Regions from separate parts of the Micromonospora sp. M61 genome, predicted to be linked through region 4. Evidence: riboswitches for the same ligand, from Rfam matches in the RefSeq annotation. Region 4 holds a riboswitch; each other region holds the start of a gene.

The links. A riboswitch is a leader RNA that binds a small molecule or an ion and turns the genes downstream of it on or off. The one in region 4 is predicted to bind cyclic di-AMP.
Region 1: linked by a shared signal. The riboswitch ahead of KBX34_RS34280 (NlpC/P60 family protein) and the one ahead of KBX34_RS14580 (hypothetical protein) in region 4 are both predicted to bind cyclic di-AMP.
Region 2: linked by a shared signal. The riboswitch ahead of KBX34_RS28885 (coiled-coil domain-containing protein) and the one ahead of KBX34_RS14580 (hypothetical protein) in region 4 are both predicted to bind cyclic di-AMP.
Region 3: linked by a shared signal. The riboswitch ahead of KBX34_RS11680 (C39 family peptidase) and the one ahead of KBX34_RS14580 (hypothetical protein) in region 4 are both predicted to bind cyclic di-AMP.

Annotation. Positions count from the first base shown of each region.
Region 1 covers NZ_JAGPYA010000029.1:164-5,630, forward strand. The annotation lists gene KBX34_RS18050 (pyridoxamine 5'-phosphate oxidase family protein) at 1-404, opposite strand, end outside; gene dcd (dCTP deaminase) at 504-1,082, shown strand; gene KBX34_RS34280 (NlpC/P60 family protein) at 1,158-2,198, opposite strand; cyclic di-AMP (ydaO/yuaA leader) riboswitch at 2,212-2,347, opposite strand; gene KBX34_RS18065 (peptidoglycan recognition family protein) at 2,599-4,563, shown strand; gene KBX34_RS18070 (C40 family peptidase) at 4,618-5,467, opposite strand, start outside.
Region 2 covers NZ_JAGPYA010000071.1:23,744-31,338, forward strand. The annotation lists gene KBX34_RS28875 (AAA family ATPase) at 1-911, shown strand, start outside; gene KBX34_RS28880 (cation diffusion facilitator family transporter) at 1,019-1,936, shown strand; cyclic di-AMP (ydaO/yuaA leader) riboswitch at 2,050-2,181, shown strand; gene KBX34_RS28885 (coiled-coil domain-containing protein) at 2,187-3,251, shown strand; gene KBX34_RS28890 (hypothetical protein) at 3,417-3,917, shown strand; gene KBX34_RS28895 (SRPBCC family protein) at 3,942-4,409, opposite strand; gene KBX34_RS28900 (PfkB family carbohydrate kinase) at 4,605-5,567, shown strand; gene surE (5'/3'-nucleotidase SurE) at 5,564-6,391, shown strand; gene KBX34_RS28910 (STAS domain-containing protein) at 6,410-6,772, opposite strand; gene KBX34_RS28915 (hypothetical protein) at 7,159-7,299, shown strand; gene KBX34_RS28920 (hypothetical protein) at 7,436-7,595, shown strand, end outside.
Region 3 covers NZ_JAGPYA010000016.1:687-8,281, forward strand. The annotation lists partial or broken gene KBX34_RS11670 (polysaccharide pyruvyl transferase family protein) at 1-152, shown strand, start outside; gene KBX34_RS11675 (alpha/beta fold hydrolase) at 180-932, opposite strand; gene KBX34_RS11680 (C39 family peptidase) at 1,066-1,920, opposite strand; cyclic di-AMP (ydaO/yuaA leader) riboswitch at 2,153-2,294, opposite strand; gene KBX34_RS11685 (hypothetical protein) at 2,579-3,349, opposite strand; gene KBX34_RS11690 (hypothetical protein) at 3,482-3,832, opposite strand; gene KBX34_RS11695 (acyltransferase) at 3,933-5,186, opposite strand; partial or broken gene KBX34_RS33540 (spore coat protein) at 5,409-5,522, opposite strand; gene KBX34_RS11700 (alpha-ketoglutarate-dependent dioxygenase AlkB) at 5,603-6,238, shown strand; gene KBX34_RS11705 (TrmH family RNA methyltransferase) at 6,265-6,783, opposite strand; gene KBX34_RS34235 (DNA topoisomerase (ATP-hydrolyzing)) at 7,033-7,595, opposite strand, start outside.
Region 4 covers NZ_JAGPYA010000021.1:62,840-70,434, reverse strand. The annotation lists gene KBX34_RS14585 (carbonic anhydrase) at 36-764, shown strand; gene KBX34_RS14580 (hypothetical protein) at 821-1,840, opposite strand; cyclic di-AMP (ydaO/yuaA leader) riboswitch at 1,845-1,975, opposite strand; gene KBX34_RS14575 (YibE/F family protein) at 2,142-3,512, opposite strand; gene KBX34_RS14570 (copper-translocating P-type ATPase) at 3,822-5,906, shown strand; gene KBX34_RS14565 (metal-sensitive transcriptional regulator) at 5,913-6,209, opposite strand; gene KBX34_RS14560 (heavy-metal-associated domain-containing protein) at 6,308-6,517, shown strand; gene KBX34_RS14555 (hypothetical protein) at 6,531-7,502, shown strand; gene KBX34_RS14550 (cation-translocating P-type ATPase) at 7,515-7,595, shown strand, end outside.

The sequences.
Region 1 (5,467 bases), on a different contig from region 4:
TGCTCCCGGCGGGCCAACATCGCCACGTCGACGGTGAACTCGAACAACCGCCAGTCGACCTGCGGCTCCGCCCGGGCGCCCTGCGCCAACCGTGCGACCCGGAGCGGATCGGTCACCGGACGGGCGCGACCCGCCACGTACGCCTCGTCGTCGCTCTCCTCCGGCGGGAACGAGTGCAGCGCGTAACGGCCGTCGCGTTCGAGATCGCGGCGCTTCGGAGAGTCGACGATGAAGCAGAACAAGCCCTCGTCGGTGATGACCGGGGAGACCGGATGGACCCGGGGCCCGCCGTCGGCGCGGACCGTGGCCAGGTAGCCGAAGCCTGGCCCGTACTGCTGGAGGAGAACGCGGATCCCGTCGGCGAGTCGGGGCTCGTCGGCGGCGAATTCGGACCAGGAAGCCATGTGGGCATTCTATCGAACAAATGTACGAGCAGCGACCTCGACTCGCTGGTCATCGGCACCGAATCCTGGCACTTTCGGCAACGCAGCTATGGTGGTCCGATGCTGCTCTCCGACCGCGACCTGGTCTCCGAGATCAAGGCCGGCACGCTGGGCCTGGAGCCGTTCGAGCCCACCCTGGTCCAACCCTCCAGCATCGACGTCCGACTCGACCGGCTGTTCCGGGTCTTCAACAACCACCTCTACACGCACATCGATCCGGCGATGCAGCAGGACGACCTGACCTCTTCGGTCGAGGTGCCCGACGGGGAGCCGTTCGTGCTGCACCCGGGCGAGTTCGTGCTGGCCTCGACGCTGGAGGTCATCTCGCTGGGCGACCAGCTCGCCGGCCGACTGGAGGGTAAGAGCTCCCTGGGCCGGCTCGGGCTGCTCACGCACTCCACCGCCGGCTTCATCGACCCGGGGTTCTCCGGTCACGTGACGCTGGAGCTCTCCAACGTGGCGAACCTGCCGATCACCCTCTGGCCGGGCATGAAGATCGGGCAGCTCTGCATCTTCCGGCTCTCCTCGCCGGCCGAGCACCCGTACGGCTCGGCGGTCTACGGCTCGCGCTACCAGGGCCAGCGGGGTCCGACGCCCAGCCGCGCCTGGCAGCACTGGCGCACCTGGCCCACCCGCTGACGGGCTGAGGCACCACGGTCAGACGACGAGGGCCCGCCGCGACCGATCGCGACGGGCCCTCCTGGTCACCCAGGATCAGCCTGGGCGGCCGTAGCTGTGGATCGGGCCGTCGCCGACCTTCTTCATCTTGACCGGTTGGCCGGCCTGCGAGGCGTGCACGACCCAGCCGTTGCCGACGTACATGCCGACGTGGTGGATGTCGCTGTAGTAGAAGACCAGGTCGCCGGGGCGCAGGTCGGCCTTGCTGACGTCCTTGGTGACGCGGCTCTGCTGGGCGGCGTTGTGCGGCAACGACACCCCGGCCTTCGCCCATGCGGCCAGCATCAGCCCGGAGCAGTCGTACGAGTTCGGGCCCTCGGCACCCCACACGTAGGGCTTGCCGATCTGCGCGCAGGCGAACTTGACCGCCGTGCCCGCAGCGCCGCCGGGATAGCTGCCGGGGCAGGGCGCCGGACGCAGCGGACCGCCGCCCCCGTTGCCGTACACCTTGAGGCGCAGCTTCTGCAGCCGGTCGATCTCCTCGTTGATCTGCTTCTTCTTGGCCGCCAACTGGGCCTCGGTGCGGGCCAGCTGGGCCACCATCTCGTCCAGCGGCGCCTTCTGCGCGGCCAGCTCGTCGCGCAGGTCGGCGACCTCGCGTACGTCCTGCTGCTGGTTGTGCGCGAACCGGTCGAGCATTTCGAGCTGGCTGACCACCTCGCTGGGTGACCGGCTGCCGAGCATCGCGTTGACGGTCGAGACGGTCTCGCCCTTGTACGCGCGCACGGCCAGCGCGCTGACCTTGTCCATCGCGGCGTCGACCTGCCGCTCGAGCGGGGCGATGCGGGCGGCCAGCGCGTCCGCCTGCTTGCGCTTGACGGCGAGGTCGGCCCGGGTGGCGTTGTGCCGTTCGATGATCGGTTCGAGTGTGTTCCAGTCCGCGTCGATCTGGCGCTCGATCTCGGCGACGGACGGGTCGGCGTGGGCGGCCGTGGCGCTGCCCGTCAGGACGACGGCGACGCCGACCAGTGCGGCGAGAGCGGTGGTGAAGCGGGACCAGCGTGGGCGCGGCACGATCGGCGTCGGGACGGCGAATGCCGACCGCTCGGACGACGGCCGCGGGGCATGGAGTGCCACCGGGGTTCCGTACTCCTTCTTCCTGACCGCCTACCGGGTTAGCTGACGGGTTCGGGCGGGAAGTCGGCGCCCTACCGCAGTGGCTGCGGATTCACCCCGAGGGACGTGGGTCCCCGGTTCGCTCGGAAACGACTCGGCGGTGTCGGTCCGTTACCGCCCGGGATGGGCGGAGCTGCTGTCGGGCCGACAAATGACCAGAGTAGAGACGCCCGTTACCGATCCGCAACCCGTACGGCCGTGACACTCCGTACCGATTGGGTGGGGGTCACCGACCGTGTGTGAAGAATTCTTTCTGAACAAGTAGATAGATGGAAAGGTATTGACGCGGACTCTCCAGCGGCGCGATGGTGACCTGACCTCTACCCGCGAGAATCTAGGGGGTTCGATGCACCATCCAACCGTGTCGGCCGGCTGGCGCGCGCTGCTCGCCACGACCGTCGTCGCCGCCGCGAGCGCGGTGCCACTCTCCACGGCCGCCAACGCCGCACCCACCGCCGATCGCCAGCAGCAGTACGCCGCCGCGGCGACCGAGTACGGCGTGCCGACGGGCGTGCTGCTCGGCGTCTCCTATCTGGAGTCCCGCTGGGACAGCAACGCCGGCACACCGAGCACGAGCGGCGGCTACGGCCCGATGCACCTGACCGATGCCCGCCACGTTGCCGCTCTACCCGGGCGCGGCCACCACGACGCCGGCGCCGAGGACCCACGCGGTGACGACTCCCGGCCCTCCCGGGTGCCCGCGCCCCGACCCGTCGAGGCCCCCGCACCGACCGCCGCCGCGTTGCAGACCGTGGACGCGGCGGCCGCACTGACCGGTGCCACCCCCGAGGCGCTGCGCACCGACGCGGCGGTCAACATCCGGGGTGGGGCCGCGTTGCTCAGCGCGTACCAGCGGGAGTTGGGTGCGCCGGTCGGAGCGGACACCGACCCGGCGGCCTGGTACGGGGCGGTGGCCCGCTACGCCGGTGCGGACAGCGCCGACGCCGCCGCGGCCTTCGCCGACGAGGTCTTCACCACCATCGCCGCGGGCGAGTCCCGGATGACCGACGACGGCCAGCGGATCACCCTGCCGGCGCGCGCGGTTCAGCCCGAGCGCTCCTGGTTGGACCGGCTGGGCCTGCGCCGGTTGGCCCGCCCGGACGGGCTGGAGTGCCCGCGCACCATCTCCTGCGAGTGGATCCCGGCACCCTACGAGGCGTTCGGCGACGGGGACTACGGCAACCACGACCTCTCCGACCGGCCCGCCCGGCAGAAGATCGAGTACATCGTCATCCACGACACCGAGGCGAGCTGGGCGACGACCCTGAAACTCGTCCAGGACCCGACGTACGTGAGCTGGCACTACTCGCTGCGCTCGGTCGACGGGCACATCGCCCAGCACGTCAAGACCAAGGACGTCGGCTGGCACGCGGGCAACTGGTACGTCAACGCCAAGTCGATCGGTCTCGAACACGAGGGCTTCGCCGCGCAGGGCACCTGGTACACGGAGGCGATGTACCGGACCTCGGCGAAACTGGTGCGGCACCTGGCGCTGCGGTTGGGCATCCCGCTGGACCGCCAGCACATCATCGGCCACGACAACGTGCCCGGCACCGTCGCCTCGACCGTGCGGGGGATGCATTGGGACCCGGGCCCGTACTGGGACTGGACGCACTACTTCGACCTGCTGCACGCACCTCGGCTGGACACCGGCACCCCGGCCACCGGGCTGGTCCGGATCGACCCGGACTACGCCACCAACCAGCCGGCGTTCACCGGATGCGTCACCGTGGGCGTCCCGTGCGCGCCGCGCGGCTCCTCGTCGGTGGTGCTGCGGAGCGCACCGTCCGAGAACGCGCCGCTGGTCAACGACATCGCGCTCCGACCGGACGGCACCCCGAACACGATGGCCGTGTCGGACCACGGGGCCCGGGCATCAGCCGGGCAGACGTACGCGCTCGCCGGACGGCAGGGCGACTGGACCGCCATCTGGTACCTCGGGCAGCGGGCCTGGTTCCACAACCCGGCGTCCGCGCCGACCGCCAGTTGGACCGTCGGCGTCGTGGCCACGCCGAAGCCCGGTCGGACGACCATCCCCGTGTACGGAAGGGCGTACCCGGAGCAGGCGGCGTACCCGGACGGGGTGCCCTACCAGACGATCTCGCCGTTGCAGTACACCCTGGCCGCCGGACAGCGGTACGCAGTCGGCGCGGTGCTGGCCGGCGAGTACTACCGGGCCAGCACGTTCGACGGCTCGTCGCCGGGCGACTGGACGGTGATCCGCGGCAAGAACCGCTACGCGCAGATCCAGTTCGGCCACCGCATCATGTACGTCGATCTCGCTGACGTGCAGTTGCTGCCCTCCCCGGTGGGCGCGCCCCGCTGACGAACAACGACGGCCCCCGGTCGGTGACCGGGGGCCGTCAGTGCGTGATCTGGATCAGCCAGGTCTGCGGAACCCGGCGACCGGCATGGTGTTGATGCTGGACACCTGCACCGGTTTGCCGGCACGTGGCGCGTGCACCATCTGGTTGTTACCCAGATAGAGCCCGACGTGACTCAGCCCGGAGAAGAAGAAGACCAGGTCACCGGGGCGAGCATCAGCTCGCGCAACCGCCTTGCCCTCGTTCCACTGGTCACCGGTGTGGTGGGTCAGGGAGATCCCGGCCGCCTTGTAGGCGTACTGGGTCAGCCCCGAGCAGTCGAACGAGTTCGGGCCGGTGGCACCCCAGACGTACGGCTTGCCGACCTTGCCGCAGGCGGTCTTGATCGCGGTGCGGGCGGCCTCGCTGACCACTCCGTTGATGGTCGGGCAGGCCGCGGTCTTTACCGTGGTCTTGGGCATCGACGCCTCGAGCTGCTTGATCTCGGCGTCGATCTGCTTCTTCTTGGCCGCCAGGTCGTTCTGCTGCTTGGTCTGGGTGACGATCAGCTCGTCCAGCTTCTGCTTCTCGCCGTCGTACTTGGCCCGCACGGCCAGCACGCCCTCGACCTCCTTGCGCTCCTGCGCGGCCAGCCGATCGAGCACGGTGAGCTGCTCGGCGAGCGTGTCCGGCTTGACGCTGACCAGCAGCGAGCCGATGTCGTGCGACGGTCCGGAGATGTAGTAGCGGGAGGCGAGGTCGCCGACCCGGTTGAGCGCCAGCTCGCTCTGGAGCGCCAGCGGCTCGATCTTCTTCTGCAGGCCCGCCGACTTCTGTCGATTGACCTTCAGCTGCGCCCGGACCTTGTTGTACTGCTCGATGGTGGGCTCCAGCTGCTCCCACTTCTTGTCGATCTGCGCCTCGATC
Region 2 (7,595 bases), on a different contig from region 4:
AGCCGGACCGGATGCGCCGGTACGCCGGGGGGATCCTCTCCTCCGCGGAGATCCGGCTGCTCAGCGCCGCGTACCGGCACCTGGACACGACCGGGCTGACCATCGCCGACATCGCGCTGCTGGACGAGCTGGACTCCCTGCTCGGCAAGCCGGCGCAGTCGGCCAAGGCCCGGCGCGACCCGTTCCAGCTGGCTGGCGGCGTACGCGAGTTGAGTACCCTCGGCGAGCGGCAACGGGCCGCCCGTGCGGCGGCGCGCGAGCGCCCGGAGGACTACCGGGACTACGCGCACGTGGTCGTGGACGAGGCGCAGGACGTCTCACCGATGCAGTGGCGGATGGTCGGTCGACGTGGCCGTCTGGCCTCCTGGACGGTGGTCGGCGACCCCGCCCAGACCGCGTGGACCGGGGACCCCGACGAGCTGGACCGGGCCCGGGACCAGGCGCTGGGTCGGCGCAAGCGGCACGATTTCACGCTCACCACCAACTACCGCAACTCCTCGGAGATCTTCGCGGTGGCGGCGGCGGAGATCCGCCGGCTCTATCCTGACCTGCCGCTGCCGACCGCGGTCCGCTCCACCGGGGTCGACCCGGTCGAGCTGGTGGTGCCCCCGAGCGGGTTGGAGACCGCGACAGTGGAGGCGGCCGCCGGCCTGCTGGCCGAGGTGGAGGGCACCGTCGGCGTGATCACGCCGGTTCCCCGCCGCGACGAGGTCGCCGGCTGGGTCGCCGCACTCGGCGCGCCGAGGCTCCAGGTGGTCACCAGCCTGGAGGCCAAGGGCATGGAGTACGACGGGGTCGTCCTGGTCGCCCCGAGCGAGATCCGGGCGGATCCGGGTGCCGGGGTGCGCACCCTGTACGTGGCGCTCTCCCGGGCCACGCAGCGCCTCACCACCATCGACCCGACCGGCTGATCCGTGCTGGCGAGCCGCCGGCGAGAGTTGCCGCCCCTACACTTGCATACATAGCGATGTGAACATACATTTGACCGGGTCCCGGCTGGCGGCGGAGGGTGGTTCTCGTGGGCGCAGGTCATGACCACCACCACGGGTCCGTCGCCAATGCCGCACACCAGCACCGGGGCCGCCTCTGGGCGGCATTCGGGCTGCTCGCCACCCTGATGGTGGTCGAGGCGGTAGCCGCCCTGCACACCGGCTCGCTCGCCCTGCTCTCCGACGCCGGGCACATGTTCACCGACGTGCTCGGCATCGGGATGGCGCTCGCCGCGATCACCGCGACCCGGCGGGCCACCGGCGACCCGCAGCGCACCTTCGGGCTCTACCGACTCGAGGTGCTCGCCGCGCTGGCCAACGCCGTCCTGCTCTCCGGCGTCGCGATCTACGTGGTGATCGAGGCGATCCGCCGCTTCGGCGACCCGCACGAGGTCATCGCCGGCCCGATGCTCGCGGTGGCCGTGCTCGGCCTGCTCGCCAACATCGCCGCCTTCGCCCTGCTCCGCGCCGGAGCCCGGGAGAGCATCAACCTTCAGGGTGCCTACCTGGAGGTGCTCGGCGACCTGCTCGGCTCGGTCGGCGTGATCGGCGCCGCACTGCTCATCACCGTCACCGACTGGTGGTGGGCCGACCCGCTGGTCGCCGTCGCCATCGGCGTGTTCATCCTCCCGCGCACCTGGCGGCTGGCACGGGCTGCCGTCCGCATCCTGGTGCAGGCCGCCCCGGAGCACCTCCAAGTGACCGCCGTGCACGACCGACTGGCCGCGGTCCCCGGTGTGGTCGAGGTGCACGACCTGCACGTCTGGACGCTCACCTCCGGCATGGACGTGGCCTCCGCACACCTGACCATGGCACCCGGGGCGGAGGTCGGCGCGGTGCTCACCGCCGCGCGTACGGCCCTGCACGACGACTTCCGGATCGAGCACGCGACGTTGCAGATCGAGCCGGGCGCCGCCTCGGGAGCGTGTGGCTCGATCGAGTGGTGACAGCAGCCTCTCGTGACGACGCACGCACCGTCCGTCACATTGGCTGCAGCCACCCCACCGGCACCGGTAGGCTCGGTCCCGGCCTCCACCAGGCGGCGCCCTCCCGGCGCCGGTGGTGGTCGCCGCCTAATCGCCCGCGAGGGCGAACCGGGGAACCACGTACCTGGGGTGCATCCGCGTCAGCGGTAGGGATCTTCCGTCCCGAACCCGTCAGCTAACCCGGTCGGCGGCTGACGGAAGGACATGCACAGTGGCACCAGCACGACCACCCGCCGCCCGACTGGCGGCCCTGATCGTCGCGATGTTCGCCCTCGGCGTCGCGCTCCCGGCCGGCACCGCCTCGGCCGCTCCACCGACCGGCCTGCGGGCCGCCGCCCCCGACTCCGACGAGGAGGGTGGCACCCCCGCGCTGCGAGCCCAACTCGAGGCGGCCAGCAAGGGCTACCTGGACGCGAAGCGCGCCCTGGCCGCCTCGGTGCAGCGGCAGCAGCAGCTCACCACCCAACTGAAGACCATCGAGGTCGAGCTCAACCAACGCAGCGGCAAGGTCGGCGAGATCGCCGGCGTCGCGTACCGCACCGGCCGGCTCAGCGCGATGTCGGCGCTGCTCAACAGCGACAGCCCGGAAGGCTTCATGGACCGGGCAGCCGCACTGGACGCGGTGGCCGCCAACGAGGACCGGGTGCTGCGCGACCTGCTCAGCAGCAAGGACCAGGCCAACCGCACCCAGGTCGCCCTGAACGGTGAGATCAACGAGCAGCGCAAGCAGGTCGCGGTGATGGCCAAGCGCAAGGAGCAGGCCGAACGGGCCTTGACGGTGGCCACCACCCCCAAGCCGCAGCCCGCCGCCGACACCGACTCCAACCGGGGCACCTCCGCCGCCAACGCGAAGGCCGCGCCGCGCAACTCCGACGGCTCCTGGCCGTCGGAGACGTGCAGCGTCAACGACCCCACGCCGGCCAGCGGCTGCATCACCCCGCGCACCCTGCACGCCCTCAACCAGGCCAAGGCGGCCGGCTTCACCCGGTACGTCTCCTGCCACCGACCCAGCGGCTCCGGCGAACACCCGAAGGGCCGGGCCTGCGACTTCGCGGCCCAGACGGGCGGCTTCGGCGGCGACGCCACCGGCGGCGACAAGACGTACGGCAACAACCTGGCCGCGTACTTCATCCGCAACGCCGACCGGCTCGCCGTGCTGTACGTGATCTGGTACAGGCAGATCTGGCTGCCCAGCAGCGGATGGAAGTCCTACAGCGGGGCGGGTGGCGACCCGTCCAGCGACCACACCAACCACGTGCACCTGTCGGTCTACTGATCCGGCCGTTCCCCAAAGTGTGTGATGCCTGTGAGTCATCAAGATGACTCACAGGCATCACGTTCGTCCGGGCAGCGCTGTCCGACCGGGCTACGTCGCCGGGCGTACCCCTGATGTCGTCGCTCGTCGGACGACCCGGCGGCGGTCGGCGGGCAGCATCGCGGTATGCCTCGGATCCCACCCAGCGCCCGCAAGGGGCTGCTCACCCTGCACCTGGTCACCTCGCTGGGCTGGCTCGGCGCCGACCTGGTGCTGCTCACCCTCGGCATCGCCGTGCAGCGTGGCGCCGACCCTGCGGTGCTCTACCCGGTCGGCGCGCTGGTCGGCACCGTCCTGTTCGCGCCGCTGAGCGTCCTGGTCTGGCTCATCGGTGTCGCCAGCTCGCTGCTCACTCCGTGGGGCCTGCTGCGCTACCGGTGGGTGGTGGTCAAGCTGGTGCTCACCACGGTGATGGTCGGGCTGGTGCTGTTCCTGCTCACCCCGAATCTGCGGCACGCCGGAGCGGTGGGCGCCGCCCTGCCCGCACGGGACCGCGCCGACCTGGTGATCGCCCCCGCGGTGTCGACCAGCCTGATGATCATCGCGACGGTGCTGTCCACGTACAAGCCGTGGGGACGGCGTCCCGCCGCCCAGCCCGCACTGGCGGGCCGCGCCCGCAACCGGTGACCCCACTGCCGTCCCGCGCTCGGGTCAGGCTGGGGGCGGCGGGTCACCGGTGCGGTCGAGGGCAGCGCCGAGGCGGGTGGCCAGGGCGAGGTGGGCGGCCCGGGCCTGACGGAACGCGTACCGGAACAGCGGGGTCGGCGCGGTCAGGGTGATGTCGACGTCGATCCGGGTCAGGCCGTCCGGCTCGGGGCGCAGCCGGGTGTGGTTACGCACGGTGGTGGCGGGCCACTGGCGGGCCACCATGACGATCTCGTCGTCCTCGCTGATCAGCACGTCCGCGTGGTAGGTGGTCCGGAAGCGCAGCGGGCCGGCCGCCAGCCGGTCGTTGATCGTGTAGCTGGCCTGCGCACCGGGTCGGGGCGGCAGTCGGCGGACCCGGACGATCAACGGGTGCAGCTCACCCTGCCGGGTCAGGTCGCTGAGCAGCGCCGCCGCCTCGGCCGGCGAACACCGGGCCTGCACGGTGTAGCTGAAGGTATCGCTGCTGAGCACACCGTCTCCCGCCGTCGATGGTCGCACGATCGTCCCGTACCGATGTCTGGCTGGCAATGTCCGAGGGCCGGCCCGGGCCGGCCCGATGACACGCCCAGTCACCGTTTGGCGCATTAAGGTCGTTCAGTGAGGAATCACCCGACCGCGCTGGAGGCGGACATCATGAACGGCGACGATCCGGTGAGCGGGCACGTGATGGTCTTCGCGCCCACTCCACAGCTGACCGTGACCGTCGACCAGCCGAACGACCACCCCGAACTGCACCTGCACCCCGGCGGGCAGGGCGTCTGGCAGGCCCGGATGGTGATGTCGCTCGGTGTCGAGGTGGTGCTCTGCGCCGCCCTCGGCGGCGAGATCGGCCAGGTGCTGGAGCCGCTGCTGGTCAGTGAGGGCGTGGACCTCAAGGCGGTGGCCCGTGATTCCGGCAGCGGCGGGTACGTGCACGACCGCCGGGACGGCTCCCGGCAGGAGATCGCCGACGTGCCCGGTCAGCCGTTGAGCCGACACGAACTCGACGAGCTGTACAACCTGGCCCTCGGCGAGGGCCTGTCGGCCGCGGTGAGCATCCTCAGCGGGCCGAACGAGCCGTGGCTCGTGCCTGCCGACCTGTACCGACGCTTCGCCGCCGATCTCAGCGCCAACGGCGGTCGGGTGGTGGTCGACCTCTCCGGCGATCACCTCGGGTCGGCGCTGGAGGGCGGCGTCTTCTTCCTCAAGGTGAGCCACGAGGAGCTGATCCGCGACGGCCGCGCCCGCAGCGACGACATCGTGGAACTGACCCGGGCCATGTACGAGCTGCACGCGGCGGGCGCCGAGACGGTGGTGGTGAGCCGGGCCGACCAGCCGGCACTCGCGCTCATCGACGGGGAGTTGTTCGAGGTCGAGATGCCCCGGTTGGAGGCCGCCGACCCGCGCGGCGCGGGCGACTCGATGACCGCCGGGGTGGCGGCCGTCGTGGCCGGCGGCGGGGACATCCGGACCGCCATCCGGACCGGGGCCGCGGCCGGCGCGCTGAACGTCACCCGGCACGGCCTGGGCACCGGACGACTGGACTCGATCACCGGCCTGGTGGAACGGGTCCGACTGGTGCCGGCGGACAGCCGGCAGCAGGAGCGGACCACCCCGGACGAGCTGGCCGACCGGGCGGTCGACCGATGACCCTGCGGGTGCTGATCACGAACGACGACGGGATCGCCGCGCCGGGCATCCAGGCACTGGCCTGGGCTGCCCGGCAGCGGGGCCTGGACGTGGTGGTCGCCGCCCCGCTGGAGGAGGCGAGCGGCACCAGCGCCGCGATGAGCGCCGTGGAACGGGACGGACGGGTGGTCGTGAACGACCACCCGCTGCCCGACCTGGAGGGCGTGCCGGCGTACGGGGTCGGCGGCTCACCGGGCTTCATCACGCTGATCGCCCTGCACGGCGCGTTCGGCCCACCGCCATCGGTGGTGCTCTCCGGCATCAACCGTGGTGCCAACGCCGGCCGGGCCGTGTTGCACTCCGGGACGGTGGGGGCCGCCTTCACCGCCGCAACGAACGGGTGCCGGGCGATGGCGGTCTCCCTGGACGTGCTCTCCGCGGGCGAGGCGACGGCGGCGAGCGGTGGCGCGGCGGTGGACGCGGCCGCCCGGGTACGCGACGCCGAGCGGCACTGGAGCACCGCGGCGCGGGTCGCCCTGGACCTGCTCCCCCGGTTGACGTCCGCACCGATGGAGAGCGTGCTCAACGTGAACGCCCCGGACCTGCCGCACGGACGACTGCGCGGGGTGCGGCGAGGCACGCTGGCCAGCTTCGGTCAGGTGCAGATGACGGTGGCCGAATCCGGCCACGGCTTCGTCCGCACCTCACTGGAGGAGCCGGGGCAGGCCGCCCAGCCGGGCACCGACGTGGCGTTGCTGGCCGCCGGGTATGCGTCGGTGACGGCCATCCGGGCGGTCACCGAAGCAACCGACATCGACCTGACCGGGCTGGACGAGCAGCCCTGACCGGAATGCCCGGTGCGCTCAGGCGCCGGGCAGCACTTCGGGGGTGGCGGCACCGGCGAAGTAGGGCTCCGGGGCGCCGAACAGGCCGAGCAGACCGGTCACCCAGAGCTGTCGGTGCACGAACCGGCTCGGCTGCGTGACCACCAGCTTGACGTCGCTGACCTCGGCCGTCTGGAAGCCGGCGACCATGGCGCTGATGCCGACGGAGTCGATGAAGGTGACCAGCCTCATGTTCAGCTCGATGCGGAGTGGGCGGCCCTTGGCCAGCACCTCCGCGATCGCCTCGCGCACCTCGTACGCGGTGTCCACGTCGATCTCGCCCCGCGGGGCGATCTCCACCACACCACCGGACAGAACCGACTTCACGATCGACAGGCTCACGCGAGCACCTCCACCCGCCCGTCCCCCGGGCGCCTCATCAGTACGCGGGCCGCGACCGAGAGTATTCCTCCGACGGCCTCGGTCGCCACCCCTCGGGATGAGTAATTCGCGGATCCGGACCCACAAAGCCGCCCATATCCGTACTTTTCAGTATCTGATTACTCAACACTTTTCGTTATCTGACCCTCGGCGATCAGTCGGGACCGACGCGCCGCGGACAAGGGTAGCCGCCCGGACCCGACAGGCCCGACAACCGGACCACCACCCACGCCCGCCCCGTGCGCCACCGGCGTGTCGCCGCGAACGCCCGCCCTGATCGGCACCCGTGGTTGCCGACGCGCCCTAGCATCGGGCCGGGACACCCACCGTGACGGAGAGGACCTTCGATGATCAAGCGACTTGCGGGGCTGGCTGGCGTCGGCGTCTTGCTCGCCCTCGTACTGGCCTGCGGTTTCGGCGGTGGAGGCGACGATGACGACGATGACGACGACTTCGCCCGGGGCGTCGCCGTGACAGTGGTGCGCTGAGTTCCTCCGAGCCAGGGCCGGCCGGGTTTGCGCTCGGGCGGCCCTGGGCACTGCGGGGTAGGCGAACCGTGACGCGCTGAACAGACGCCGAAGTCCGAAGTGGCCGGCGGCTTCGGCACCCGAGGAGGTAACCACGATGTTCGGAACCAACCTGCTGGACCGCCGCAGCAAGCCGGAGCGGATCGCGGACCAGGCCTGGGAGCACCTGCTCTCGGCCGTGAGCTCCGCCGGAGACAGTGTGCGGGACACCGCCCGGTCGGCCCGTCGCAACAGCGGCGACCTTGCCGATGGCGCGG
Region 3 (7,595 bases), on a different contig from region 4:
CTCCCGAGGAGTTGCTGACGCGCATCCAGTGGCTGCGGGACGAAACCCGGACGCTCCAGACAGAGGTCAATACCCTCCACGCGCGGTCACTGCGCGTGCGGGTCAAGCAGGCCGTCGCCGGCCGGGTCCGCCGGATGCTCGGAGCCAGGTGACCAGCCACCGCGTCCGCTTCATCCAGCTCACCCGCGTCGGTACGGGTCGAGCAGCGCCAGCACGGCAGCCGGGTCCTCCACGTGTGCGTTGTGGCCGAGACCGGGCAGCGTGACGACCGGTACGCCGTACGCCCTTAGCTGCTCGTCGGTGACCATCGGGTCGTGCTCGCCACGGGCCAGCACCACCGGCACGTCGGTCGCCGCCAGCAACGGGGCCAGGTCTGGCTCGCCGACGCCGAAGGCTGTCGGGTCCATGGCGAGGCGCCACCGGCCGTCGACCTGACGCAACCCGGCGTCCACCACCGGATGATCCGGCGGGACCAGGCCGACCAACCCGGAGACGCGCAGGTAGCGGCGGGCCGCCTCGGTGCGGCTGGCGAACCAGCTCACCGGGCGCGCGGCGAGCTCGGCCGCGCGGGTCAGCTCGTCGGGTGACCAGACCGCCTTGATGCCCAGCCCGACCACCGCTTCCACCGGCATCCCGGCGGCGCGGGCGGCCAACGCCAGGCCGACCACCCCGCCCAGCGAGTGCCCGAGCACGACGATCCGGTCGTCGGCGACCAGGCCGTGGGCGATCCGGCCGGCGAACCCATCAAAGGAGTACGACGGCAGCGGGGCCGACCAGCCGTGACCGGCAAGGTCCGGTGCCAGCCACCGCCCGGGCCAGTGCTGCTTCAGCAGTGGGGCCCAGGGCAGCCAGACGTCCCCGGTCGCCCCCATCCCGTGCAGCAGCAACAGGATCGGCCCACGGCCTGCCCGGCCACCTGATTCATCCACCACGGCCGCAGTCTCCCACGGTTCGCGACCAGGTACGAGGGTCGTCGATGCGGCGCAGGCCTGACCGCTCGGTGAAGACGCCGCGGGCGCCGGCCCCTTGTGGGGGACGGCGCCCGAAGCGGTCAACGTGCCTGGGTCAGGCGGAGTAGCCCCGGCTGGCGATCCAGTTGGCCAGGTCGATCGTGGTGATCCAGTACGACGGGTCGGCCGCGTTGGCCGAGTCGGCGATTCGCACGGTCCGGCCGTTGTCCTTGTAACCCACCACGGCGATGTAGTGCCCGCCGCCGTAGGAGTGCCAGCCGCCGTTGGTGTCGGTGGCGTCACCGACGACGTTGGCGACCACGCCACGGCCGTCGGTGATGGCCTTGACGACGTCAGCTTGGAGCTGGTCCATCTGGGCCGGGCTGGGCGCGCCGGCGAACATCCGGGTCCGGTACGGGGAGCCCTTCACCTCGGCGTTGAGCACCCGGGTGGTGTCCAGGGCCGAGTTGGTGCCCATCTCGGTGGTGCCCAACTCGGCGCCGAGCTCGTTCTGGGTGCGGTCGATTCCGGCGGCGCTGAGAGCGTTGCGGGTGGCAGCCGGGCCGCAGTTGTAGTACGTGTTCTGCGCCTCGTAGTCGTAGTCGAGCACCTTGGTCGCCGGCGGCTTCGGCCGCTCCGGCTTACGGGTCAGGTCCGGGTTGCTGCTGGCCTTGGCTGCGGGCGACGCGGCACTGGTGGCCGGCGCGGGGGCGGCGGTGGTCGGTGCGGTGCTGGCCGAGGGGGACGCATCGCGCGCCTCGCTGCGGGAGGCAGCGGTGTCGCTGCGCATCTCGGCGACAGTGGTCGCGGTGTGCTGGCTGGCCGGGGCGTCGTCGGCGCTGGTGACCAGGGCGCCGCTGGTGGTGGCGATGGCGAGGGCCGCGGCGGAGGCGACAACGATCTGGTACGGACGCTCGGTGGTGAGGCGGCGGAGCTGACGCTTCAGGGTGTGCTTCACGGGGTCCTCCACGGATCGGGGGGAGAGCGGCACACCGGGGCCGGACCGGCATCCGGGCAGGCGCCAGCGCGCGGACGATGGTCCGCGGATGGTGAACCGCTCAGGGGAACGCCCGGCGCGGCCGGGCGGTTAGGCGATGACCCGGGGGGTCAGCTCACCGTCACTGGACGAATGAGCGGGGGCACCGCTACGCCGTGGAGGCGAAGGAACAACCGAGGGGTGGAAAGGTGCTGCACGAGGATGGAACTCCTTCCGACACCGCCTACCGGGTTAGCTGACGGATTCGGGCGGGAAGATCGCCCTACCGCGGGCCGTGGCTCGCGGATTCACCCCGGACTTACTGATGGGTCCCCGGTTCGTAGATCACGATTGAGCGGGTCGGCGCGGCGTCGCCTCTTGCGAACGGTTACCGCACCGGACGGGACGACAGTACTGGCCGGCTCTCACCCTGCCAAGCCGGGTTCACCTGCGTAAACCCCAATCGGCGCGACAATTTCTGCGCGTATTGCCGATGACGTGACTCGATGGGACAAGCGGTTACGGTGACGCCAACGGGCGACAACCGGACAGGTCGCCGATTATGCGGCCACAATCACGGGGACAATCGAGCCAATCGTGCCCGACGCCCGATTCGCCATTGACATGACCGGGCTCACATAACGGATCGGGCTCAACCCGCGCGAGCCGGGCGCCAACGTGCCACGAGGGCGGGACGGAACGCCCGGGTAGCCGCCCGGCGGGCGGGTACCGGGTTCGGCCGCAGCCGGGCCGCTGCCGCGTACGCCTCCTCGGCGAGAGTGCGGGCCGACTCGGCGGCCAGTTCCGCGTCCCGCCAGGCGGCCCGCTCCCGGGTGGCTGCGGCCTGGTAGTCGGCCAGCCTCGCGTCCCGGATCGCCCGGCTCAGCAGCACCTCCTGCTCGACCGGGTGCCGCCGGGGATCCCAACCGTGCCGGTGCCCGAACACGTCGCCGAACTGCGCCATGGTCAGGTCGCCCCGCCAGTGCGCCGCCGCCGCCGCGCGATGCAGGTAGCGCTCCCGGGAGGCGTACTCGGCGGGGGTGCGGGGGGTATGCGGGGTGGGCAGCGCCCCGGCCCCCGCGAAGCGACGCGCCGCCGCGTCCGCCTCGTCGTAACCGCCCCAGGCCCGCTCCATCTCCTCCTGAGCGGTCAGCCAGGAAGCCCGTCGCCGCCGGGCGTTCTGCCCCGCGCCGGCCGCGGCGACGGCCACTTCCTCGGCGTACCGGCGCAGGTCGACGGCCTCGGCCTCAGCCAACTCCCGGGCGGTGGGCGCCGCCGGGGCCGGGTCGTCCGTTGGCCGGTCCCGCTCGGGGCGGGCGGCCAGCACGACGAGTACGCCCAGTGCCAGCAGGAACAGGGCTGACCAGATGGCGGCGGCCTGCGGCACCTCGGTCACGAACTGGTAGAAGACGACGGTCTCCATGGTCGGCACCTCGGGGAGAGAACAATGCGGTGGGAGCCCCACCGGCCACCGGGCCACGGTGGGCCACGGATCGGCGAGGTGCGGGACGGGTGGATCGACAGGGCGCGGCGACGGGACGCTCGTCCCGGTGGATCAGCGCCCGGGTGGAGCCCGGGGCGCCCAGCTCCTCGGACCGTCCACGAGGGGCAGCCGTTCAGACCTGGCCGCGCACACCAGCGGCACTCCGGCCACCACGGCCGGGTGCGAGTCGACTGAGCAGACCGGGAAGGCCTTCTCGGCGGCTCCCTCAGCGACCGCAGGGGCCGCGTGCACGGTCGGCGTCGGCGCGGCGGTCGGCGTTGCCGCGGCGGTCGGCGTTGGCGCGGCGGCCGAGGCCGGGCCTGCGCCAAGCGCCAGGGCCGCGACGACGGCGAGGCTGGTCAGCACCCGTGTCGCCCAGCGCGCCACCCACCACAGGGGACAGGTGAACGCGACCGGAAGCACGCCCCCACGCTACCGTCACGCCGGGCCGGGCGCATCGACCACGGGCGTGTCGGCGTACGCCGCGCCGACCGCGCCGACCGCGCTGACCAGTGCGGACGCCTCAGCGCAAGTCGACGTACGTCGATCGACTGCTGGCCTGCTCGACGTCGCCGACGGCAGCTTCGCCGGCCTGGGCCTGGGTCCCGACGGCATCGGCGGTGCGGTCTTCGCGGCCGTTGACTTCAATACTGGCGGTGCGTTGCTGAGGGACGGCCACCTGGCGGGCCGGGCGGCGTGGAGCGAGCCGGCGCATCATCGGGGTCTCGACGAAGCGGTGCAGCAGCCCGGCGAGGACCAGGTTCACCAGTAGGAAGCCGAGCACCGCGACGGGGCCACGCCAGCCCTGGAAGCCCGTCCCCCAGTCACCGCTCCAGCGCAGCACGCTCGTCATCACCAGCACGTGCACCAGGTAGAAGGCGAAGGAGACCTCGCCGAGCCAGACCACCGGTCGGGACCGCCATGGGGAACGCTTACCTCGGACGTCCGCGTCCGCGGCGGCAGTGATCACCAGCAGATACGCCACCGCGAGCAGCGTGGTCCACAGCTCGGCGCGAATCCATTCTGCCGCTGCCACCCAGGTGGCCAGGAAGATCACGCTGGCTGCGGTCAGCCCCGGGCCCCGCCAGAGGCCACGGCGCATCAGCTCGGCCGCCACCGCGCCCATCCAGAACTCCAGCGACCGTACGGGCGGGAAGATCTGCGTGAACCACCAGCGGCTCGCCTCCGGCACCAGGTGCTGGGCCGGCCAGAGCGCGAGGATCAGCAGAGGTAGCGCGACGATCAGCACCCAGAGCAGCTTCGGCCGGGCCCGGCGCAGCAGCGGCAGCGCCAACGGCAGACAGAGGTAGAAGAAGAACTCGCAGGAGAGCGACCAGCTCACGGTGTTGATGCTGTAGAACCAGCCCGGTCGGGGATCCCAGGCCTGCAACAACAGCAGGTTCTCCAGCGCGACCGCCGGCAGGACCGGGTCGGCGAACCACCAGGCGACCAGCAGCGCCGCCCCCCACAGCACCAGGTGATTCGGATAGATCTTGGCGACCCGTCGCCGCCAGAAGGTGCGCCGGGAGTCGCCTACGCGGGCCGACCAGACCAGCACGAAACCGCTCAGGATGAAGAAGAACTGCACCCCGGACAGGCCGAGGGTGAACAGCGCGTCGACCACGGCCTTGTAGTCCGGCTCGGCGATGATCCGCATGGTGCCCGCGTGGAATCCGAAGACCAGCAACGCGGCGATCCAGCGCAGCCCGGTCAGCGAGGGCAGCCGGGCCGGCGCGGGGGTGGGCCGGGCAGCCGTCGCCGCGGCGGCGCTCGTCATGCTGGGATCCCGACGCTCGGCAAGGTCACCAGCACGTGCGTGTCCTCCTCGGTACGACGTCGGACGGCGCGACGGCGACGCCCGCGACGGCCCAGAAGGGGCCGTACCCGGGGCACCCTACCCGGGGCACTCCCGGGTGAATCGGACGCGTTCCACCCCGGCCAACGCGGAATGGGTAGGCACAGGCTGCCCTGGTGGCGGACCGGACCATCCGTGGGCGTGTGCGCCGAGGCAGCGGAGTTCCCAGGTGGACGTGCCTGCGGCGCTGACCACCAAGTCAGCTTCGGTGATCAGCTTCGGTAGCGAGGTGGTGGGCGGGACCGGCCGGATGATCTGGGATCGAGCACGATCTTGAGGGATCCGCATGGCACAGGAATAGCACGGGTGTACGAAAGGACTGCTAGGGTGGCCGCATGATGCAGGCCGCCTACCAGCCGTCGATGCTCGACCTCGCCGACGCCGAGCCGGCCCTGGGGGCACTGCCCGGTCAGATCCGACGACACCAGCTCAGCCCGGGCGCCTGGGTCGACCACCTCCCGGGCTGGGTGCGCGGCTCCGACGCCGTCCTCGACACCCTGCTCACCGAGGTCCCCTGGCGAGCCGAGCGGCGCACCATGTACGACACCGAGGTCGACGTGCCCCGCCTGCTCTGCTGGTATGGCGGCGACCGGCAACTCCCCCACCCCGTGCTCACCACGGCACGGGCGGAGCTGACCCGGCACTACGCGCCCGAGCTGGGCGAGCCCTTCGTCACCGCAGGCATGTGCCTCTACCGTTCCGGACGGGACAGCGTCGCCTGGCACGGCGACACCATCGGCCGGTCAGCACACACCGACACCATCGTCGCGATCGTCTCCTTCGGAGCACCCCGCCCTCTGCTGCTGCGCCCACGTGGCGGCGGCAGCAGCAGCCTGCGCTTCCCGGTGGGCCACGGCGACCTGATCGTGATGGGCGGCTCCTGCCAACGCACCTGGGAACATGCCATCCCGAAGACCACCCGCCCCGTCGGCCCCCGGGTCAGCGTGCAGTTCCGCCCCGTCAACGTCGCCTGACCTCGTCGGCGCCGCCCCGGCCTGCCCTACAGCAGGCCGGCGAGTCTGTAGAGGACCAGCGACCCGGCGACGGCGACGTTCAGGCTCTGGCCGTGACCGACCATGGGAATCTCCACGGCCGCGTCCAGGTGCTCGAGTGCCTCGGGCGGGATGCCGGTCGACTCGTGCCCGAGCAGCACCACGGTGCGCCCCCGAGCGGCGGGCAGGTCACCGAGTCGGACGGCCTCGTCGGCCAACTCCACCCCGAGAATCCGGGAGCCGGCGGCCCGCTCGGCGGCCAGCCACCGCAGCGGGCTGCCGACCCGGTGGACACAGCCCGGCCGGCGCAGGGTGTTGCCCCGGGCCAGAGCCTCGTCCACCCACCGGAACGGCGGCACGGCCAGGCAGGCACCGACCGCGTCACAGGTGCGCAGCAGGGTGCCCAGGTTCGCGCCGTGCAGCGGCCAGAGCGGGGCGGCGATCAGATGACCCCAGCAGCGATGCTGGCGGGGTCGGCGGGCGGCACGCAGCTCACGCCTTGGCCGGACCCGGATGGCGGCGCTCACGCCGCGCCGGCGACTCCGCCGGACAGAAGAAAGATCATGTGAGAGGTGCTTGGCGGCGCACCCAGGCCATCACCGACAACAAGAACCCTCACCATACCCCGCGCACGGACCGCGTTCAGACGCCAAGATCCGCGCAACTTCAGGGAAAGAGCTGCCTGCGGCATGTCGGAGGCAGCAACTCCCCCGAAGTTGCGCGGATCTTGAGGTCGGGACACCCCGCACGCCCCGGGGGGCGGCGGGTTTGGGGGGTCAGTCGCGTTCGATGAGGTGGCCTACCACCGTTGGGCCGAGCATCACCGCGAAGCCACTGCCGTCGCGGCGGGGGTCCGCCGCCGGCAGCTCCACCGGATCGCCGGTGCCGGTCGCGCCGACCGGGCGCGGGCCCACCCAGGCAACCGCCACGTCCGTCTCACCCTTGAGGAAGCGGTGCGCGCGCACGCCGCCGGTCGCCCGGCCCTTCGCGGGGTACGACTTGAACGGCGTCACCTTGACCGTCGCCCCGGTGGAGGTGACCACCATCGGCTCGCCGTGCCCCGGGTCGTCGGTGCGGACCGCGCCGAAGAACGTCACCCGCGCACCGGCCGGCAGGTTGATGCCGGCCATCCCGCCGCCCTTGAGGCCCTGCGGACGAACCAGCCCGGCGGGGAAGCGCAACAGCGACGCCTCCGACGTGACGAACGTGAGCGATTCGGTGCCATCGGTCAGCCAGGTCGCCCCGACCACCTCGTCACCGTCGCGCAGACCGATCACCTCGAACTCGTCGGAGCGCACCGGCCACTCCGGAGCGCAGATCTTCACCACGCCCTGCCGGG
Region 4 (7,595 bases):
TGACCAGGTCAGATGCGTCGAGACGAGGTGCGGGGATGAGTCATTCCGGAACGCCCGGCGGACAGCCGGGCCCGCAGCGGACCACCGACCGCGCCCCGGCGCTGAGCGAGCCGGCCCGCGCGTACGCCGAGTTGGTCGCCGGCAACCGGCGCTTCGTCGGCGGCGCCCCCCGCCACCCCAACCAGGACGCCGGGCATCGGGCCGCAGTGGCCGACGGGCAGCACCCGTTCGCGGTGATCGTCGGCTGCTCCGACTCCCGCCTGGCCGCTGAGATCATCTTCGACCGCGGGCTGGGCGACCTGTTCGTGGTCCGCACCGCCGGCCACACCGCCGGCCCCGAGGTGCTCGGCAGCGTGGAGTACGCGGTGACAGTGCTGGGCACCCCGCTGGTGGTGGTGCTCGGGCACGACTCGTGCGGTGCGGTGCAGGCGGCCCGGGAGGTCGCCACGACCGGCACCCAACCTCAGGGGCACCTGCGGGCGGTGGTCGACGCGGTGCTGCCCAGCCTGCGCCGGGCCGAGACCGAGGGTGTGCAGGACATCGACGGCATCGTCGACATCCACATCGCACAGACCGTCGAGACGCTGCTCGGGCAGTCGCCGGTGCTGGCCGACGAGGTGGCGCAGGGGCGGTGCGCGGTGGTCGGTGTGTCGTACCGGCTCGCCGCCGGAGCGGTCCGCCCGGTGGCCGCCGTGCCGGCCGGCTTCGCGACGCTCGGCGAGGAGGCCGGGCCCCTCGACCCGGCCGCGCCCGCCGCCGCCTGACGCGACGAGGGCCGCTCCGCGCGACGCGGAACGGCCCTCGGCGAGGGTTCAGCGGGTCAGAGCAGCGACATGTGGACGTGGTCGGTGTGGTTCGACGGCCCGCTGTACGAACTCCAGCCGGTCGCCGGGAACCAGATCTGCCGGTTCCAGATCACGTAGTAGATGCCCAGCCGGTCGGCGTTACGGATGAGGAAGGCGGCGACGTTGTTGCCGTACCTCCGGGTGTCATCGTTGTGCCACGGGGCGAAGCCGCTCTTCTGCAGCGACCAGTCGCAGGCACGGCCCTTCGGGTGCTCCCACGGCCCACCGGATCGGTAGCAGCCGACGAACCGGTTGTAGCCGGCCGCCTTGACCTCCTTGTACGCGTGCAGCGTGCGGGGCGTGACGCAACCGGACGTGGTCGGGTCATTCTCGCTGCACGACTGCGGCTTCCAGTTACCGTCGGCGGTGCGACCCGGCCCGATCTTGGCCACCTTCGAGGTGGCGTCCACCAGGCCGCCGGTGAAGCCCTTGCCGCCAACGAGGGAGAGCGCCTTGTCCGCCTCGCTCTTCCGCCTCGCCATCAGGGCGGTCTGCTTCTGCTGCTCGCGGACCTCCGCGTCGAGGGCCAGCTTGGCCTGCTCGGCGCGGGCCTTCACCGTGTTGACCTCGGCGAGCTTCTTCTCATTGACCATGTTCATCTCGTCGAGCACCGCGGCGCGCTGGACGAAGGCGTCGGGAGCCTTGCTCTCCAGCAGCATCGCGAGCGCGCCGATCCGGCCGGTCCGGTACGACTGGGCGGCGATCAGCCCGACCTGTGGGGTCAACGCGTCCAGGTCGGCCTTGGCCCGGTCGACCTCCAGGGCCAGCTCCAACTGCCGCTTCTTGGATTTGTCCAGTTGGGACTTGGCGGCGGAGTAGTCGCGGTTCGCCTGCTCGATGACGTCGGTGAGCAGCTGCGGCTCGCCGTCCTCCTCGTGCCCGGACGGTGTGGGGGTCGTCGGGGCGGCGTGGGCCGGGAGGGGCCCGGCGAGCACGGTCAATGCGGCGATCACGGCCACCACGGGTGTCAACCAGCGGCGTAGGGGTGCCGTCACAATGTTCCCTTCCGTCGACCGCCGACCGGGTTAGCTGACGGGTTCGGGGCGGAAGTGGCCCCTACCGCTGACGCGGATTCACCCCACGTACCTGGGTCCCCGATTCGCCGGTTGGCGATTGGGCGGTGGCACCGCAGGCGCCGCTTCGCGCCTTCATCGGTAACCGGCAGCGAGGTTACCCGAGAGTCGGCCGTGTGAGCTACGCCTGGATGCCGACCAAAAGCGTCATTTCGCCATAGCGTTGAGTGACCAGTGACGTGGTTCTCAGGGTGGACGCCCGATCTGGTCACGCTGAGGAGTGTCACCATGCCGTATCCGTGCTCCTGTTCGGCTCCGGCCACCCGTCGGTGGCGGTGGATGGGGGTGGGGTCCGCGTCGGTTCCGGCTCGTCGGAGCGACCCGCTCGCGGAGAGATGAGTGCGGCCAGTGCCTCCGCCCGGTCCGGCTGAGGTCGCGGGGCGGAAGCGTCGGTGGACGGTGTGGCGTCCGTGCGCCCGGCCGCGGTCACCACTGCGGCCAGCCCGGTGGTCAGTGGCACGGCGGCGATCAGGCCGAGGGTGGCGACCGCGCTGCGGACGATCTCCTGCGCGAGGAACTCGCTGGTGAGGATCTGCCCGATCGGCCGCGCGTCGGCGGTGAGCAGGAGCAGCAGGGGCAGCGACGCGCCCGCGTACGCCAGCACGATGGTGTTGACAGTGGAGGCGATGTGCGCGCGGCCGACCCGGGTCGCGGCCCGGTAGAGCTGCAACCGGGTCAGGCCGGGGTTGGCGTGCGCCAACTCGGTGACGGTGGCCGCCTGGGTGACCGTCACGTCGTCGAGCACCCCGAGCGAGCCGATGATGATCCCGGCGAGCAGCAGACCGTGCAGGTCCACGTCGCCCTGGAACATCGACAGCGTGGTGGCGTCCTCGCTGCCGAAGCCGGTGAGGTGGGTTGCCGCCGTCGCGATGGTGGCGAGCACGCCGGTCAGCACCAGGCTGCCCAGGGTGCCGAGGACCGCGACCGAGGTCTGTGCGGTGACCCCGTGCGTCAGGTAGAGCACCACGAACATGATCAGGGCGGCACCCACCACCGCCACCAGCAGGGGTGACTTGCCGGCGCCGATGCCCGGCAGCACGAAGGTGAGCAGGATGGCGAAGCTGGCCGCCAACCCGGCGAGCGCGGCCAGGCCCCGCCACCTACCGAACGCGACGATCGCCGCGGCGAAGACCACCGCCAACCACAGCATCGGGGTGCCACGCTGGTGCTCGGAGATGTTCCAGTTGCTGGTGCTGGGATCGGTGGGATCGGTCAGCTCGACCAGGATGACCTCGTCGCCGACCGCGACCCGGGGTGCGCCCGGCCCGTCGGGCACCGGTGTCTGCACCTGCTGGCCGGCGGACGGCCCATCGTCCACCCGGACGTCGACAGTGCCGCACTGCCCGCCGCCGACGCGTGGTGTGCCCTCCGGGCTCGACGGTGTCGGCGGGCATGGTTCGGTCACCACCCGGGTCACCGTGCCGGGGAAGCGCGGCACATCCGCCCCGCCGTCGGTCTCCGGTGCCCCACCGCGCGGCCAGAGCAGCAGTGCTGCGAGCACGGTGGCGACGAAGAGGGGCACCACCGTCATGATGAGGATCCGCCGGACCCGGGGCGGGGCGGACGGAGCGGGGCGGGTGTGGTCGGAACCCAAGGCGAGACTCCCAACGATCCGGTGCGGGGTACGTGTCAGTGGGCCGGTCGGTTCATCCGCACTGCGGAATCGCGGCGGGAGACGCGGCGGATCGCTGACCGACGACCATCCGATCACGGATGGTCAGTGCCCGGCCCGGGCGGCCAGGAGCGACGCCACCGGGTGGCGGCGCCGGTGCCCGTTCGTGCAGCGGCATGCGGGGGGTCATCGTGGGGAATGCTAACCAGCCCGGCTTGGGGACGCAGGTCGTGACGGAGTGTCGCCGCCGAACCGCTCGCGTGCCGGTCCCCGGCCAGGCATGTTGGAGACATGCCCGCTCAATCACCGCCCGATCCCGGCCATGAGCGGCACGCCACCCCGGCCGCGCCCCCGCAGCAAGCGGGGCACGACAAGCACGCCGGGCACGACAAGCACGCCGGGCACGATCCGGCGATGTTCCGTCGTCGCTTCTGGGTCTGCCTTGCGCTCACCATCCCGGTGGTCCTGGCCAGCCACCTGGTCTGGGACCAGCTGGGTCTGAGCTGGGACGTTCCCGGCCGCTCCTGGGTGGGTCCGGTGCTCGGCTCGGCGGTGTTCTGGTGGGGCGGCTGGCCGTTCCTGGTCGGTGCGGTCCGGGAGGTGCGGGACCGGGCGCCCGGGATGATGCTGCTGGTCGCGATGGCGATCACCGTGGCGTACACCGCGTCCCTGGCGACCAGCGTGGGCGTCTTCGACCTGGACTTCTGGTGGGAGTTGGCCGCGCTGGTCACCATCATGCTGCTCGGGCACTGGCAGGAGATGAAGGCCATCGGGCAGGCCCGGGGAGCGCTCGTGGCGCTGGCCGCGCTGCTACCGGACGAGGCCGAGCGGGTGGCGGCGGATGGCCGGGTCGAGGCGGTGCCGGTGACCGGTCTGCGGGTCGGTGACGTGGTGCTGGTCCGCCCGGGCGGGCGGGTGCCGGCCGACGGGCGGATCATCGATGGCGGCGCCGAGCTGGATGAATCGATGATCACCGGGGAGTCGCGGCCGGTCGCCCGGTCGACGGGTGATCGGGTGGTGGCCGGCACCGTCGCCACCGACTCGGCGATCCGGGTCGGTGTGGAGGCGCTGGGTGAGCAGACCGCACTCGCCGGGATCCAGCGCATGGTCGCGCAGGCCCAGGCTTCCGGTGGGCGGACCCAACTGCTGGCCGACCGTTTCGCCGCGGCGCTGTTCTACGTGGCCACCGGCACCGCCGTGCTGACCGTGCTGGTCTGGACCGCGCTCGGTCAGCCCGACGAGGCGGTGGTGCGTGCGGTCACCGTCCTGGTGATCGCCTGCCCGCACGCGCTGGGTCTGGCCATCCCCCTGGTCGTCGCGCTCTCCACCGCATTGGCCGCGCGGTCCGGAATCCTGGTCAAGGACCGGTTGGCGTTGGAGCGGATGCGGACGGTCGGCGCGGTTCTCTTCGACAAGACCGGCACGCTGACCCGGGGCGAGCACGCGGTCACCGACGTGGTGACGGTGCCGGGCAACGGGCGGGACGAGGTGCTGCGGATCGCGGCGGGTGTCGAGTCGGACAGTGAACATCCGTTGGCCCGAGCGATCGTGGCGGCTGCCGGACACGCAGGCCCGGTCCCGGCCGCCGGGTTCCGGTCGCTGCCGGGCCGCGGTGTGCAGGCGACGATCGACGGTACGGAGTACGCGGTGGGCGGGCCGGCGCTGCTGCGGGAACTGGGCCTGTCGCTCCCGACGGAGCTGGTGACGGCGAACGAGCGGTGGTCGGCGCGGGGTGCGGCGGTGCTGCATCTGGTGCGGCTGCCGGACGCCGTGCTCGGCGCGTTCGTGTTGACCGACGAGGTGCGTCCGGAGGCCCGGCGGGCCGTCGACGAGCTGCGTGCCGAGGGCGTCCGAACCATCGCCATGATCACGGGTGACGCCCGCCCGGTCGCCGAGGCGGTCGCGGCCGAGGTCGGTTTCCGGCCCGGTGTCGACGAGGTCTTCGCCGAGGTGCTGCCGGGGGAGAAGGACGACCGGGTGGCGGAGCTCCAGCGGCGAGGGTTGATCGTGGCGATGGTCGGTGACGGGGTGAACGACGCTCCGGCGTTGGCCCGAGCGGACGTCGGTATCGCGATCGGCGCGGGCACCGATGTGGCGATCGAGTCCGCCGGGGTGGTGCTGGCGTCCTCGGACCCGCGCGGGGTGGCTGCCGTGGTCCGGTTGTCCCGGGGCTCGTACCGGAAGATGCGACAGAACCTGGCCTGGGCGGCGGGCTACAACGTGGTGGCGCTGCCGCTGGCGGCGGGTGTGCTGGCCTGGGCCGGCGTGGCGTTGAGCCCGGCGGTGGCAGCGGTGCTGATGTCCGCGTCCACCATCGTGGTGGCGCTCAACGCGCAGTTGCTGCGCCGCGTCCGTCTCGACCCGGCGCTGGACTGAGGGGCGTCAGCCGCGCTTCATCAGCCGGCCGACCGCCGCCATCATCTCGGTGGCCATCTCGTCGGCCCGGCCCTCGGCCGCCCCCTCGTGCATGCAGTGCCGGGCATGCCCGTCGAGCAGCCCCAGCGCCACCTTGTCGAGTGCGGCCTGGATGGCGGAGATCTGGGTGAGCACGTCGATGCAGTAGCGGTCGTCGTCGACCATCTTCTCGATGCCGCGGACCTGCCCTTCGACGCGGCGGAGCCGCGTGAGCAGCTGGTCCTTGCTGGCGGTGTACCCGCGGATCGGGGTGGGTGCGGTCATGCGAACCAGGATAGCGTACCCCTGGGGGGTATGGTACGGTCGTCTTCGGGTGGGATACCCCCACCGGGTACGGGTAATCCGTTCAGGGAGGCGTTCCAATGGTCAACACGACGTACCAGGTGCAGGGCATGACCTGTGGGCACTGCGTCAGCGCGGTGAGCGCCGAGGTCGGCGCGATCCCGGGCGTGCAGGACGTCCAGGTCGACCTCGCGGCCGGCCGGGTCACCGTCAGCAGCGACCAGCCACTGGACCCGGCAGTTGTCCGGGCTGCCGTCGACGAGGCCGGCTACGACCTCGTCGACGCGTGATCGGAGGGCGGGCATGCGCACCGTGACGAGACTGGCCGGGTTCGCCGTGGGCCTCGCGGCGGTCTTCGGCACGACGTACGGGATCGGCCGGGTCGTCGACCGCGCCCCGGTGGTCGAGGGCCGGCACGACGGCGACGGCGCCCATGCGACGGGCGAGCACGACGAGACGACCGACCGGCTCCCCGGCGGCCTGCTCGTGTCCGACCGGGGCTACACCCTCGAACCGGTCGACGCCCCGGAGGACGAGTTCGCCTTCCGGATCGCCGGGCCGGACGGTCAACCGGTGACCCGGTACGACGTGGCGCACGACAAGCAGATGCACCTGATCGTCGCCCGGCGGGACCTCTCCGGCTTCCGTCACGTGCACCCCGAGCTGGCAGCGGACGGCACCTGGCGGGTCGACACCCCGCTGGCCGGTGCCGGGCTGTGGCGGGCGTTCGCCGACTTCACCCCGACCGGAGGCGAGGCGCTGACCCTGGGGGTGGACGTGACCGTCCCCGGTGAGCTGACCGAACGGCCGCTGCCCGCCCCCTCGACCAGCACCACCGTCGACGGCTACACCGTCACCCTGACCGGCTCGCCGCAGCCTGGCCGCACCTCACCGCTGACCCTGACGGTGAGTCGGGGCGGGCAGCCGGTCACCGACCTGGAGCCCTACCTGGGCGCGTACGGGCACCTGGTGGCCCTGCGCCGGGGTGACCTGGCGTACCTGCACGTGCACCCGGACGGGACTCCCGGCGACGGGCGGACCCGGCCCGGCCCCGCGGTCACCTTCCTCGCCGAGGTGCCGTCGGCTGGCAGCTACCGGCTCTACCTCGACTTCCGGCACGGCGGGGCGGTGCACACCGCCGAGTTCACCGTCGTCGCCGGCACCCCAGCGGCCGGCACTCCAGCGGCCGACGCCCCACCCACCGGGGGCGACCCGAGCGGACCCGCACCGACCGGGGGCGCCGACCACGGCACCCCCGGACACGGGCACAACTGACGGGACCAGACGATGACCACCACCAGCAGCAGACCACTGCCCGAGGCGCCGAACCGGATCGAGTTGGCGATCGGCGGGATGACGTGCGCAGCC